Regions from separate parts of the Cupriavidus sp. HPC(L) genome, predicted to be linked through region 2. Evidence: riboswitches for the same ligand, from Rfam matches in the RefSeq annotation. Region 2 holds a riboswitch; the other holds the start of a gene.

Region 1 (6,577 bases), on a different contig from region 2:
GATCAGTTCGGCGATCGCGCGTCCCGAGCCGCAGCCGTGCGTCCAGCCCAGCGTGCCATGGCCGGTGTTCAGATACAGCCCCTGCACCGCGCTCGCGCCGATATATGGCACGTTGCCCGGCGTCGCGGGACGCAGGCCGGTCCAGTAGCGCGCCAGTTCGGGCCGGCTGACACCGGGGAAGATCTCCAGCGTGCGCCGCACGATGGCCTCGCAGCGCACCGGGTTCAGCTCCATCGAATAGCCGTTGAGCTCGGCGGTGCCGGCGATGCGCAGCCGGTCGCCCAGCCGCGAGAACACCAGCTTGTACTCGTCGTCGGTCAGGCTGACGCTCGGCGCGCGCTCGGGGTCGAGCACCGGCAGCGTGGCCGAATAACCCTTTGCCGGATAGATGTCGAGCTTGACGCCCAGCGGGCGCGCCAGCATCGGGCTGAAGCTGCCGAGCGCGAGCACGTAGGCGTCGGCCTGCTCGACCGTGTACGCGCCGGTCTCGTCGGCGATCTCGACCCCACGCATGCGGCCGCCTTCGGCCAGCAGCCGCTGCACGCGCACGCCATAGCGGAAGCGCACGCCGCGCGCCTCGCACAGCGCGGCCAGTCCGGTGGTGAAGCGATGCACGTCGCCGGACTCGTCCTCGCTGGTGTAGGTGGCGCCCGCCAGCCGCGGCGCGATCGACGCCAACGCGGGTTCCAGCTTCACCACTTCGTCGGGACCGATCACGCGGCGCTCGCAGCCGAGCTCGCGCATGATGCGCGCCGGCTCGATCGCCGCGTCGAATTCCTTCTGGCTGGTATAGAAGTGCAGGATGCCCCGGGCCAGGTGGTCGTACTCGATGCCGGTCTCGGCGCGCAGCGCCTGCAGGCTGGCGCGGCTGTAGGTGCCGAGATTGAGCAGCTGGATCATGTTGCGGGTGGAACGCCGGGCCGGACATTCGCGCAGGAATTTGAGGCCCCACGACCATTGCGCCGGGTCGGCGCGCAGGCGGAACAGCAGCGGCGCGTCCTCGCGTCCCAGCCAGCTGAGCAGCTTCAGCGGCGCCGACGGGTTGGCCCAGGGCTCGGCATGGCTGACCGAGATCTGGCCGCCGTTGCCGAAGCTGGTTTCGCGTGCCGCGCCGGCATTGCGCTCGAGCACCACGACCTCGTGGCCGGCCTTGGACAGATACCACGCCGAGGCCACGCCGATCACGCCGGCTCCCATCACGATGACTTTCATTTCAGGCTCCAGGATGCAAAAAGGGGCAGCCGGCCGGCATCGTTGATGCCAACCCGGCTGCCCCCACTGTCCTTTTGCCTGAGAGATTCACCGCGTCCGCCCCGGACCCGGCTTGCCCCTTCGGCGGCCGTCATCGTCAAATCATGATGGCGGCGCTCTCCAGTTCGTTGTCGTCTCCAGTCTTCGGTACCTGAGCGTTTCGGGGGTACGCCTTCGGCAGCGCTGCCGCCGCGCTGTCGCGGCAGGCTCGCTTTCTCCTGGATGGGCGGACAGTAACACGGCGCGGCGGCGGCCGCAACGCGAGTTACTGACGCCCGGCGGGCGGCGTCCCCGCCTTGCGAGCCTGCTTGTTGGCGTACATCGCCTGATCGGCCTGCGCCAGCAGATCGGCGATGCCCGCATGGCGGGCGGGATCGAACGCGACCGCGCCGGCGCTGAAGTCGAGCCGATAGCCGCGCTGGCTCTGCGCGTTGTGTGCCTCCACGCCTTGCCGCAGCCGGGCCAGCATCGCGTCGCACTGGTCGGCACAGGCGTCGACAAGCAGCACGACGAACTCGTCGCCGCCGAGCCGTCCGATCAGGTCGGACTGCCGGAACGCCTGGCGCAATTGATCTGCGAAGGCGGCCAGCGCCAGATCGCCCTCCGCGTGGCCGAAGCGGTCGTTGATGGCCTTGAAGCCATCCATGTCGAAGAACAGCAGCGTGGCCGGCATGCGCTGGCGCTGGCAGACCGCCAGCGCATGCTGCGCCAGCGCCGAGAAGCCGCGCCGGTTCGACAGCATCGTCAGGTCATCCATCGACGCCAGTTGCGCCGACTCCAGCTCCTGCTCGGCCAGGCGCCCCAGATCGTGCAGCAGCGCCTGGTCGTCCTTGTCGAACTCGCGCGGCGCGGTGTCGATCAGGCACAGCGTGCCGACCTTGGCGCCGCCGCGTACCGCGAGCGGGCAGCCGGCATAGAAGCGCACGCCGGGCGCGCCCGTGACCAGCGGGTTGTCGTGAAAGCGCTGGTCCTGCAGCGCATCGGGCACGATCAGCAGATCGTCGCGCAGGATCGCGTGGCCGCAGAACGATTGCTCGCGTGGCGTTTCGCGGACGGCCAGGCCGAACGAGGACTTGAACCATTGCCGCCTGGCATCAACCAGGCTGACCAGCGCGATCGGCACGTCGAACAGCCGCCTGGCCAGGCGTGTCAGCCGGTCGAAGCGCTCTTCGGCGGCGGTATCGAGGAGGTTCAGCGAATACAGCGCGTCGAGGCGCCGCGGGTCATCGGCGGGAATGGGAGCAGGAATCATCTCGTCAATGCGATCGTTGTTACCCCGATCGTCGTCGGCCCGTCTGGAGCGGGTTTGTCGCCGGCCGCCGCGGTGCCGCGGGGCCGGTCGATGGGTCGTTCAATGTGTGGGCGGCCGCATGCGCCGTCGTGGACGTGGCCGCCAGCACCGGTGCGCTGACGCTACACCTCGCGCGTCATCCCCTTCAGATCGATCCATTGTTCGAACTGCTCGGCGGTGACATGGCCCGAGGCGATTGCCGCCTCGCGCAGCGACAGGTTGCGGGCCACGGCCAGCTTGGCGATCTCGGCGGCCTTGTCGTAGCCGATATGCGGGTTCAGCGCGGTGACCGGCATCAGCGATCGTTCGAGCAGCTCGGCGATGCGCGCCCGGTCGGCTTCGACGCCGGCCACCATGTGTTCGGCGAAGCTGGCCGCCGCGTCGGCCAGCAGTGTAACCGACTGCAGCAGGCTGTAAACGATGACCGGCTTGTAGGCGTTCAGCTCCAGCGTGCCGAGACCGTTGGCCAGCGTGATCGTGGTGTGGTTGCCGATCACACGGCAGCAGACCATCGCCAGCGCCTCGGCCTGGGTCGGGTTGACCTTGCCCGGCATGATCGACGAGCCCGGCTCGTTGGCCGGCAGCTGCAGTTCGGCAAAGCCCGCGCGCGGGCCGGAACCGAGCAGCATGAAGTCGCGCGCGATCTTCAGGAAGGACGAGGCCGTGGTGTTCAGCGCGCCGGACAGATCGGCGAGCGCGTCGTGCGCGGCCTGCAGCGCGTAGCGGTTGGCCGCTGGTTCGAACGGCAGGCCCGTGTAGTCGGCCAGCGCGCGCGCGAAGGCGGCGGCAAAGCCGGCGGGCGCATTCAGGCCGGTGCCGACCGCGGTGCCCCCCTGGGGCACCGGCATCGCGCGCAGCACGGCCTGGTGCAGCCGCGCCTGCGCATCGGCGACCTGCGCCTGGTAACCGGAGAACTCCTGGCCCAGCGTCAGCGGCACCGCATCCTGCAGATGGGTGCGGCCGACCTTGACGATGTCGGCGAAGGCCTCGACCTTGCTGCCCAGCGTCTTCTGCAACGTCTCCAGCGCCGGCAGCAGCTGGCGCTGCACCGCGCGCGCGGCGGCGATATGCATCGCGGTCGGGAAGCTGTCGTTGGACGACTGGCTCGCGTTGACGTGGTCGTTGGGATGAACCGGACGCTTGCTGCCGACCTCGCCGCCGAGCAGCTGGATCGCACGATTGGCGATCACCTCGTTCAGGTTCATGTTGGTCTGCGTGCCCGAGCCGGTCTGCCAGACCGACAGCGGAAACTCGTCGGGCCACTGGCCGGCGATGATCTCCTCGGCGGCCTGTTCGATCGCCTGCGCCAGCGCCGCGTCGAGCACGTTCAGCTCGCGGTTCGCACGCGCCGCGCACAGCTTCAGGATCGCAAAGGCCTCGATCAGCGCGGGCGGCATCTTCTCGTTGCCGATGCGGAAGTTCTGGCGCGAGCGCTCGGTCTGCGCGCCCCACAGGTGGTCGGCGGGGACGGGTACCTGGCCCAGGCTGTCCTGTTCGATGCGGGTCGCTGGGGGCTGCTGGTCTGACATGACTGGCTCCTGTGAACGAACGATGCGGATCGGCCTTCTAGGATACGCCGCCGGGACTGCCGACGCCGCGCCGGCGCGCAAGCCGGCCTACGGGCGCGCCTCCCGCGATCGGTTCGCCAGCTCGGGCGGGCCGATCTCGAAGCGGCCGCGTCCGGCGTCCTTGGCGCGGTACAGCAGCGCATCGGCCTCCTTGGCCAGCTGCTGCCATGTCATCGGCGCGCCCTGGTACAGCGCGATGCCGATGCTGACATTGACGTCGACGAAGGCGCCCTCGATGAAGAAGCGGCGGCCCACCGCATGCAGGATCGCGCCGGCGACGCGCACCGCGACATCGGGCCGGTCGATGTCCTCCATCACGATGGCGAACTCGTCGCCGCCCAGCCGCGCCACCGCATCGCGCTCGCGCACGCAGCGCTGCACGCGCTTGGCAAAGCTCTGCAGCAGCTGGTCGCCGGCCGCGTGGCCATAGTGGTCGTTGACCGCCTTGAAGCGGTCCATGTCCAGATACAGCAGCGCCATCAGCCGGTCCTGCGAGCGGCTGCGCGCCATCGCCTCGGCCAGCCGCGTCTCGAACGCGCTGCGGTTCAGCAGCTGCGTCAGGTGGTCCAGGCGCGAGATCTGCGCGAGCCGCAGCGTCTCGAGCTTGCGCGCGGTGATGTCCTGCACATGGACATGCACGCCCTCGACGCGGCTGCCATCGGCGCTCCACTCGGGCCGGAAATTGGTTTCGGTGCAGTGGTAGTCGGGATCGTGGAACTCGGTCTCGAACGTGACCGCGGTGCCGGCCAGCGCCTGCTGCAGATACGGCTGGATGCGGGCGTAGCGCGCCTCGCCCAGCAGTTCGCGCAGCGTCATGCCGCGCAGCTGGTCGAGCGGAATGCCGAAGGTGCGCTCGTAGGCGAGGTTGTTGAAGACGTAGCGCTCGTCGGTGTCGATGAACGCCAGCAGCGACGGCAGCGTGTCGGTGACCGCGCGCAGACGCGTTTCGCTGCGGTGCAGCTGTTCGCGGCGCTCGCGCACGTCGCGCATCAGCCGGGCGAACGCGCGCGCCAGCACGCCGATCTCGTCATGGCGATGGGTCGACAGCCTCTCGTAGGCCGACAGGTCGCGCGCGCTGTCGCGCACCACGCGCCGCAGCTGCGCCAGCGGCGCGAACATCCAGTGCACCGCGAACCAGTTCAGCACCGCCGCCAATCCCACCGCGACCGCCGACCACAACAGGAAGCGCTGCTGCATCGCGTGCAGCGGCTGGAAGGCCTCCTTGGCCGGCAGCACGGCGACCAGTTCCCAACCGGTGGTCGCCATCAGATAGCGTGCGATGACCGGCTCGCGCGGTGTCAGGAACTCCAGGGTCGCCGGCTGTGCCTGCACGCCGCAGGTCTCTCCCTGCGCGCGCGCCGGCCGCCCGACCTGCTGCTGCAGCCGGTGTTGCACGTAGACCGGCTGCGCGCCGGCCGATACCAGGCAATAGAAGCCGGTGCTGGCGATCGGGCTGTGCGGCACTTCCACCAGGAAGTTCGAGCGCGCCAGGTCGATCCAGCCGCCGACCAGGCCCAGGAAGGTCTTGTCGTCCGAGACGATCGGCACGGCCAGCAGCACGCCGACCGAACCGTCGGCGCGGGCGCGGATCGGCGGGCTGATCACCGGCGCCAGGGTGCGCGCGGCCTCGCGGAAGTAGGTGCGGTCCGCGACCGACACCAGGGTGCCGTCGCGGGCCAGCAGCATGCCCCTGGCATCGACCACGACGGCGCTGTTGAAGGTACCGGGAATCGGAATGGTGCGGCTGAGCATGGCCTGCAGCTGCGCGGCCGGCGCGTCCATCATCGACTTGAATTGCGGGGCGAGGTGCTCGAGCAGGATCAGGCGATCGTTGACCGCGGAATCGAGCTGCTCCGCCGTCAGCTTGACGACGGAATCCTGTTGCGCCTGCAGTGCGTCACGCAGGTCGTCATGGGCCGATTTCAGCGAGCCCACCACGAGGGCGGCGCCGAGCACGGTCGACAGACCCGCGGTGACCAGCGCGATGCGCGTCGTCAACGACAGCGCGAACCGGGGACGACGCGTCGTGGCCGTGGCCGGGTCCTCGCGGCGATCGTCGTTCGGTGTGTCGGGCGGTCGTTTCAGCGCTACGTGCGGCGGTGCGTTGGGCGAGTCGTCGAGCAAGGGGGGACGGTTCATGCGTGCCCGCAAGGGCATTCCCCGGGTCGGCGGGTTCCGTAGGCGTCACCGTATCACATCGAGCGGCATGGTGCGAGTCGCGGCACACGGCCTGTCCCGCTGTCGCAAAGTGCATTTGGCGCGGTATAGTCCAAGCCGTGATCCGAGCCTGGACGCCAGCGGCATCGGTGCCGGTCACGACCTTGGCGCCAAGCTGCGCCGCTCCTATCCAGGCCGCACGGCCCCGCCATGCTATTGCGATGAAACTGCCTTCGCTTCCTCCCGCCGTCCTGGCTTTGCTGGTCGTGGCCGCCGGCGCTTGCGTCACCGCCGCGGCCGCCGTGCAGAC
Region 2 (6,577 bases):
GTGCGTCAGGTAGGCGCTCTGGCGCGACAGCGCCGCCGGATAGCCATCATCGGCCGCGGCTTCCAGTGCGTCGAAGGCCGGCACCGGCTTGCCCTGCGCGAAGATCTCCCACAGCGCGACCACATCGTCGCGGCTGGTGGTCTCGTCCAGCGAGATGCCGACCTGCGTGGCGCCGGCGCGGCGCAGATTGATCTGGCGCGCGGCGGCCGCGGCGTGGATCGCCTCGGTGGCGGCACCAGTCTCGATCGTCAGCGTGTCGAAGAAGGTCTGGTTGGTGCGGGCGTAGCCCAGCGCCTGCAGGCCGCCGGCCAGCGTCGCGGTCAGCCGGTGCACGCGCTGCGCGATCCGCTTCAGGCCCTGCGGCCCGTGGTAGACCGCGTACATCGACGCCATGACCGCCAGCAGCACCTGCGCGGTACAGATGTTCGAGGTCGCCTTCTCGCGGCGGATATGCTGCTCACGCGTCTGCAGCGCCAGCCGGTAGGCCTTGTTGCCCTGCGCGTCGACGGTGACGCCGACCAGGCGGCCCGGCATCGAGCGCTTGTAGGCGTCCTTGACGGCCATATAGCCGGCGTGCGGGCCGCCGAAGCCCAGCGGCACACCGAAGCGCTGCGAATTGCCGACCGCCACGTCCGCGCCCCATTCGCCCGGCGCGGTGAGCAGCGTCAGCGCCAGCAGGTCGGCCGCGGCGACCACCAGGCCGCCGGCCGCGTGGACCGCATCGGCGATCGCGCGGTAGTCCGCCACGTCGCCGTTGACGCCCGGGTATTGCAGCAGCACGCCGAACGCGTGCGCCTGCGCCGCGTCGGCGGCGGGACCGACCTTGACCTCGATGCCGAGCGGCAGCGCGCGCGTGCGCACCACTTCGATCGTCTGCGGCAACACGTCGTCGGCCACGTAGAAGGTATTCGATGCGTGCTTGTTCACGCGCTGCAGCAGCGTCATCGCCTCGGCCGCGGCCGTGCCTTCGTCGAGCATCGACGCATTGGCGATATCGAGGCCCGTCAGGTCGGTGACCATCTGCTGGAAGTTCAGCATCGCCTCCAGGCGGCCCTGCGAGATCTCCGGCTGGTACGGCGTGTAGGCGGTGTACCAGGCCGGGTTTTCGAAGATGTTGCGCAGGATCACGCCCGGCGTCAGCGTGTTGTAGTAGCCCTGGCCGATGAAGCTCTTGAACACCTTGTTCTTGCCGGCGATGCCGCGCAGCTTGGCCAGCGCGGCTTCCTCGGTCAGCGGCTCGGTGAATTCGCCCAGCGGCATGCCGTCGCGGCGGCGGATCGCGGCCGGGATGATGGCGTCCATCAGCGCGGCGCGGCTGTCGTAGCCCAGCACCTTCAGCATGTGCTGCTGTTCGGCGGCGTCGGGACCGATATGGCGGTGGGAGAAGGCGTCGCGAGCTTCGAGTTCGGCCAGCGAAGGGCGAGCGGATTGAGCGGCGTTCATGGGCAGGGGAGCGTTCATGGCAAGTGACTCGGAGAGGCGGGCCGGGGCATGGTGGTCAGCCATGCCTCGGCGCCGCGGGCGGGGCGCCGGGCTCAGGCGCCGACGCTGGCCTTGTAGGCGTCGGCCGTCATCAGGCCGTTGACGTCGTCGCCGTTGGCCGGCTTGATCTTGAACAGCCAGGCATCGAAGGCGTTGGCGTTGACGCTCTCGGGCGCGTCCTTGACGGCGTCGTTGACGGCGACCACTTCACCGGCCACCGGTGCGTAGATGTCCGACGCGGCCTTGACCGATTCGACCACGGCCAGCGCGTCACCGGCGCCGACCGTCTTGCCGACCTCGGGCAGTTCGAGGAAGACGATGTCGCCGAGCGCATCCTGTGCGTGATCGGTGATGCCGATCGTCAGCGTGCCGTCGGTTTCGACGCGCACCCATTCGTGCGACTCGGTGTACTTCAGGTCAGCGGGGAAATTCATCGAGATTCTCCAATTTCAGATTCTTGTGTGGCGCCGCCGCGTGCCATCGGTGAAAGGGGCCGCGGGGCGCAGCGTGACCGGGTGGACGATGTCCGCAGTGAGCCGTCAGCTCACGAGTGCCTTGCCATTGCGCACAAACGGCAGTTTAACCACAGTCGCAGTCAGTTTGCGGTCGCGGATCAGCACCTGGACTTCGCTGCCGAGCGCCACATCCTTGGGCAGGCGCGCGAAGGCGATCGACTGGGACAGGGTCGGGCTGAAGGTGCCCGAGGTGATTTCGCCCTCGCCGGCGGCGGTCAGCACGGTCTGGTGCGCGCGCAGCACGCCGCCCTTGTCGCGCAGGATCAGGCCGGCAAATTGCTGGCGCTGGCCGTTGGCCACCAGCGCGGCCTTGCCGACGAAATCGCGCTCGCTTTGCAGGTCGACGGTCCAGGCCAGGCCGGCGTCGAGCGGCGAGGTGTGGATGTCCATGTCCTGACCGTACAGGTTCATGCCGGCTTCGAGCCGCAGCGTGTCGCGCGCGCCGAGCCCGGCCGGACGCACGCCGGCGGCATGCAGCTTTTCCCAGACCGCGGCGACGTTGTCGGCCGGCACCACCAGCTCGAAGCCGTCCTCGCCGGTGTAGCCGGTGCGGGCCACCATGATTTCGCCGATCGCGGCGTCTTCGACGACCATCGCGTTGAACGGCTTGAGCGCCTCGCTGGGCTGGGTCGACGGGAAGGCCGCCCACACCTTGGCGCGCGCGTTCGGGCCCTGCACGGCGACGATGGCCAGCGGTGCGGCATTATCGGAGGCGTTGTCGGTGCGACGGGGAGTAATGGTCAAGCCGGCGCCGGTGTCGGCATTGCGCTGGCGGATCCAGTCGATATCGCCGGTCGCGGTGCTGGCGTTGACCACCAGGCGGAAGCGGTCCTCGGCGAAGAAATAGACGATCAGGTCGTCGATCACACCGCCATTCGGGTCGAGCATGCAGGAATACAGCGCCTTGCCGGGGGTTTGCAGCTTGTCGACGTTGTTGGCGAGCAGTCCGCGCAGGAAGGCGCGGGTATTGGGTCCGGCGAGGTCGACGACGCACATGTGCGAAACGTCGAACATGCCCGCATCGCTGCGCACCGCATGGTGTTCCTCGATCTGCGAGCCGTAGTTGACCGGCATGTCCCATCCGCCGAAATCAACCATGCGGGCGCCGAGGGCGCGGTGGATGGCGTTGAGCGGGGTGGCCTGGAGCGTCATGGATTCCTCGGAGCGTGGCATCGTTCAGTCCGGCGCGCGCGGCGCGCCAAACAAAAAAGGGTCATCCGTCGCGCGGCTCGTTGGAACCGTCGCGACGGATGACCCCCTCTGTCCTCGATACCTGAGAGATTACGGACTGGTTCTGCGGTTCGCTTCGAACCCGCCGGCCCCGCCGTGCGCCCCTTCGGTGGACACGCTCATCATTCAATCGATGAATGGCGGGTGTCGCTCTCCAGAGTTCGGCATACATCGTGTGCATGCTGCATGCCGATCCGCCCGGTCCATGGTGCCTGAGAGTTTTCGGGTGATTCCCCTTCGGCGGCGCGAATGACGATACAGTCGCGCGCTCTCCCGGACGGATGGCGCGACTCTAACCGCAGGCCTGCCGGCTGTCAACGCGAGAGCGGCGCGTTGCAGGCCACGGATCCGGTGGCTCGGCCGGACCCGCCCCCGTGTTAACATCGCCCGCTTTGATCCATCCGCGACCCGTGCCCGAACGCGTCGCGCCTGCGGCCCGCCTCCCTCGGGGTGCGGTCCGACCTCCTGCCGTACCCGAACTCCGCCCCCGACCGATGACCCACGGACTGAACGCCGCCCAATCCGAAGCCGTCCGCTATCTGGACGGCCCCTGCCTGGTGCTCGCCGGCGCGGGTTCGGGCAAGACCCGGGTGATCACGCAGAAGATCGCGCATCTGATCGAGGACAAGGGCTTCGAGCCCCGCCACATCGCCGCGGTGACCTTCACCAACAAGGCCGCCAAGGAAATGCAGGAGCGGATCGCCAAGCTGATGGAGGGCAAGACCCGGGACGGCAAGCGCATCCCGCTGCGCCAGCTGACCGTCTGTACCTTCCACTCGCTGGGCGTGCAGATCCTGCGTGCCGAGGCCGAGCACCTTGGCCTGAAGCCGCAGTTCTCGATCATGGACGCCGATGACTGCTTCGGCCTGATCCAGGAGCAGCTGGCCACCACTGACAAGAAGCTGATCCGCAGCGTGCAGAGCACGATCTCGCTGTGGAAGAACGGCATGGTCGATCCCGAGACCGCGATTGCCGAGGCCGCCGACGCCGACCAGCACCAGGCCGCGCTGATCTACCGCAACTACGTCGCCACGCTGGCGGCGTACCAGGCGGTCGACTTCGACGACCTGATCCGGCTGCCGGCCGAGCTGTTCGCACGCGACGAAACCGTGCGGCTCAAGTGGCAGAACCGGCTGCGCTACTTCCTGGTCGACGAATACCAGGACACCAACGCCTGCCAGTACCAGCTGCTGAAGCTGCTGGCCGGCGGCTCGCATCTGCGCGCGCCCGCCTTCACCGCGGTCGGCGACGACGACCAGGCGATCTACGGCTGGCGCGGCGCCACGCTGGACAATCTGCGCCTGCTGCAGACCGACTTCCCGAACCTGAAGGTCATCAAGCTCGAGCAGAACTATCGCTCGACGGTGCGCATCCTGCAGGCCGCCAATGCGGTGATCGCCAACAACCCCAAGCTGTTCGACAAGACGCTGTGGAGCGAGCACGGCATGGGGGACCCGATCACCGTGACGCCGATGAACGACGAGGAGCACGAGGCCGAGTCGGTGGTGTTCAAGCTGTCGGCGCACAAGTTCGAGCGGCGCGCGCAGTTCCGCGACTACGCGATCCTCTATCGCGGCAACCACCAGGCGCGGCTGTTCGAGCAGATCCTGCGCCGCGAGCGCATCCCGTATGTGCTGTCCGGCGGGCAGAGCTTCTTCGACAAGGCCGAGATCAAGGACATCTGTGCCTATCTGCGGCTGATCGCCAATCCCGACGACGATCCGGCCTTTATCCGCGCGGTCACCACGCCGCGGCGCGGGGTCGGCAATACCACGCTGGAGGTGCTGGGCACCTTCGCCGGGCAGGCCAAGGTGTCGCTGTTCGAGGCGGCGATGATGGGCGGCATCGAAGGCAAGCTGCAGCCGCGCCAGCTCGAGCCGCTGCGCACCTTCTGCGAGGCGATGGTGCGGCTGGCCGACCGTGCCGCGCGCGATCCGGCCACCGAGGTGCTCGACGATCTGATGGAAGGCATCCACTACGAAGCCTATCTGTACGACACCTTCGACGAGCGCCAGGCCCAGGCCAAATGGACCAATACGCTGGAATTCCTCGACTGGCTCAAGCGCAAGGGCACCAAGCCGGAGGCCGCGGACGGCGAGGCGACCGGCTTCGACACCGCCGACGGCTTCGGCGACGAAGGCAAGAACCTGCTGGAGTTGACGCAGACGGTCGCGCTGATGAGCATGCTCGAGGGCCGCGAGGAGGATCCGGATGCGGTGCGGCTGTCGACGCTGCATGCGTCCAAGGGCCTCGAATATCCGCACGTGTTCCTGGTCGGCGTGGAGGAGGGCATCCTGCCGCATTGCCGCGAGGACGAGGACCTGAGCGACGAGAAGATCGAGGAGGAGCGGCGCCTGATGTACGTCGGCATCACGCGCGCGCAGCGCAGCCTGCATATCAGCTGGTGCAAGAAGCGCAAGCGCGCGCGCGACACCTACTCGTGCCAGCCGTCGCGCTTCATCGGCGAGATGAAGCTCGAGGAAGCCCCGGCACCGAAGGACGAGACGCCGGCGATGAGCCCGAAGGACCGGCTGGCGGGACTGAAGGCGCTGCTCGGCACCAAGGCCGCGGCCGGCTGAAGCGCAGCGCCGGGTACGCGCGGCCTTTCGTATCAGCGCCGATACAAAGCAGCCAAGGGCCTGCAACATCGGGCTGCTACAGTGCCGGATCGCCGAGGCCGCTCGGCGCCGCGGCACACCGCTTCTTCCCTTCCTCCTCGATGGACCTGAGTCTTCCCGATGCCGCGCCCGCGGCAATCCGCCTGCTGATCGTCGATGACGACGCGCAAATCCGCACGATGCTTGCCGACTACCTGTCGACCTTCGGCATCGCTGCGGACGGCGTCGAAGGCGGCGCCGCCATGCGGGCCGCGCTGGCCGCCCACGCCTACGACCTGGTGATCCTCGACCTGTCGCTGCCGGGCGAGAACGGCCTGGCGCTGTGCCGCGAACTGCGGGAGCAGGGCGATCTGCCGGTGATCATGCTGACCGCGCGGGCGGAGCTGGCCGATCGCGTGGTCGGCCTGGAGGTCGGGGCCGACGACTACGTCACCAAGCCATTCGAAATGCGAGAGCTGGTCGCCCGCATCCATACCGTGCTGCGGCGCAGCCGCGGCGGCGAGCGCGGCATGCGGGCCGGCCCTTCGGCGGCAGCTCGCGCCCGGGTCGAACTTCGCTTCGGCGATTGGCGCCTGCATACGGTGCTGCGCCAGCTGGTCGACCGCGACGATACCGTGGTGCCGCTGTCGAACGCGGAATTCCGGCTGCTGCTGGCCTTTCTTGACCATCCGCAGCAGATCCTCGATCGCGAACGGCTGATCCAGTTGGCGCGCGGCCGCGAACTGGATCTGT

What was found. A riboswitch is a leader RNA that binds a small molecule or an ion and turns the genes downstream of it on or off. The one in region 2 is predicted to bind glycine.
Region 1: another riboswitch for glycine. It lies ahead of B551_RS10540 (D-amino acid dehydrogenase); the one in region 2 lies ahead of gcvT (glycine cleavage system aminomethyltransferase GcvT).

Annotation. Positions count from the first base shown of each region.
Region 1 covers NZ_AMPR02000147.1:100-6,676, forward strand. The annotation lists partial or broken gene B551_RS10540 (D-amino acid dehydrogenase) at 1-1,212, opposite strand, end outside; glycine riboswitch at 1,269-1,385, opposite strand; gene B551_RS10545 (diguanylate cyclase) at 1,517-2,503, opposite strand; gene fumC (class II fumarate hydratase) at 2,665-4,071, opposite strand; gene B551_RS10555 (diguanylate cyclase domain-containing protein) at 4,159-6,249, opposite strand; partial or broken gene B551_RS10560 (CHASE domain-containing protein) at 6,489-6,577, shown strand, end outside.
Region 2 covers NZ_AMPR02000443.1:12,005-18,581, forward strand. The annotation lists gene gcvP (aminomethyl-transferring glycine dehydrogenase) at 1-1,461, opposite strand, end outside; gene gcvH (glycine cleavage system protein GcvH) at 1,536-1,916, opposite strand; gene gcvT (glycine cleavage system aminomethyltransferase GcvT) at 2,022-3,149, opposite strand; glycine riboswitch at 3,248-3,395, opposite strand; glycine riboswitch at 3,417-3,513, opposite strand; gene B551_RS21650 (UvrD-helicase domain-containing protein) at 3,722-5,806, shown strand; gene B551_RS21655 (response regulator) at 5,947-6,577, shown strand, end outside.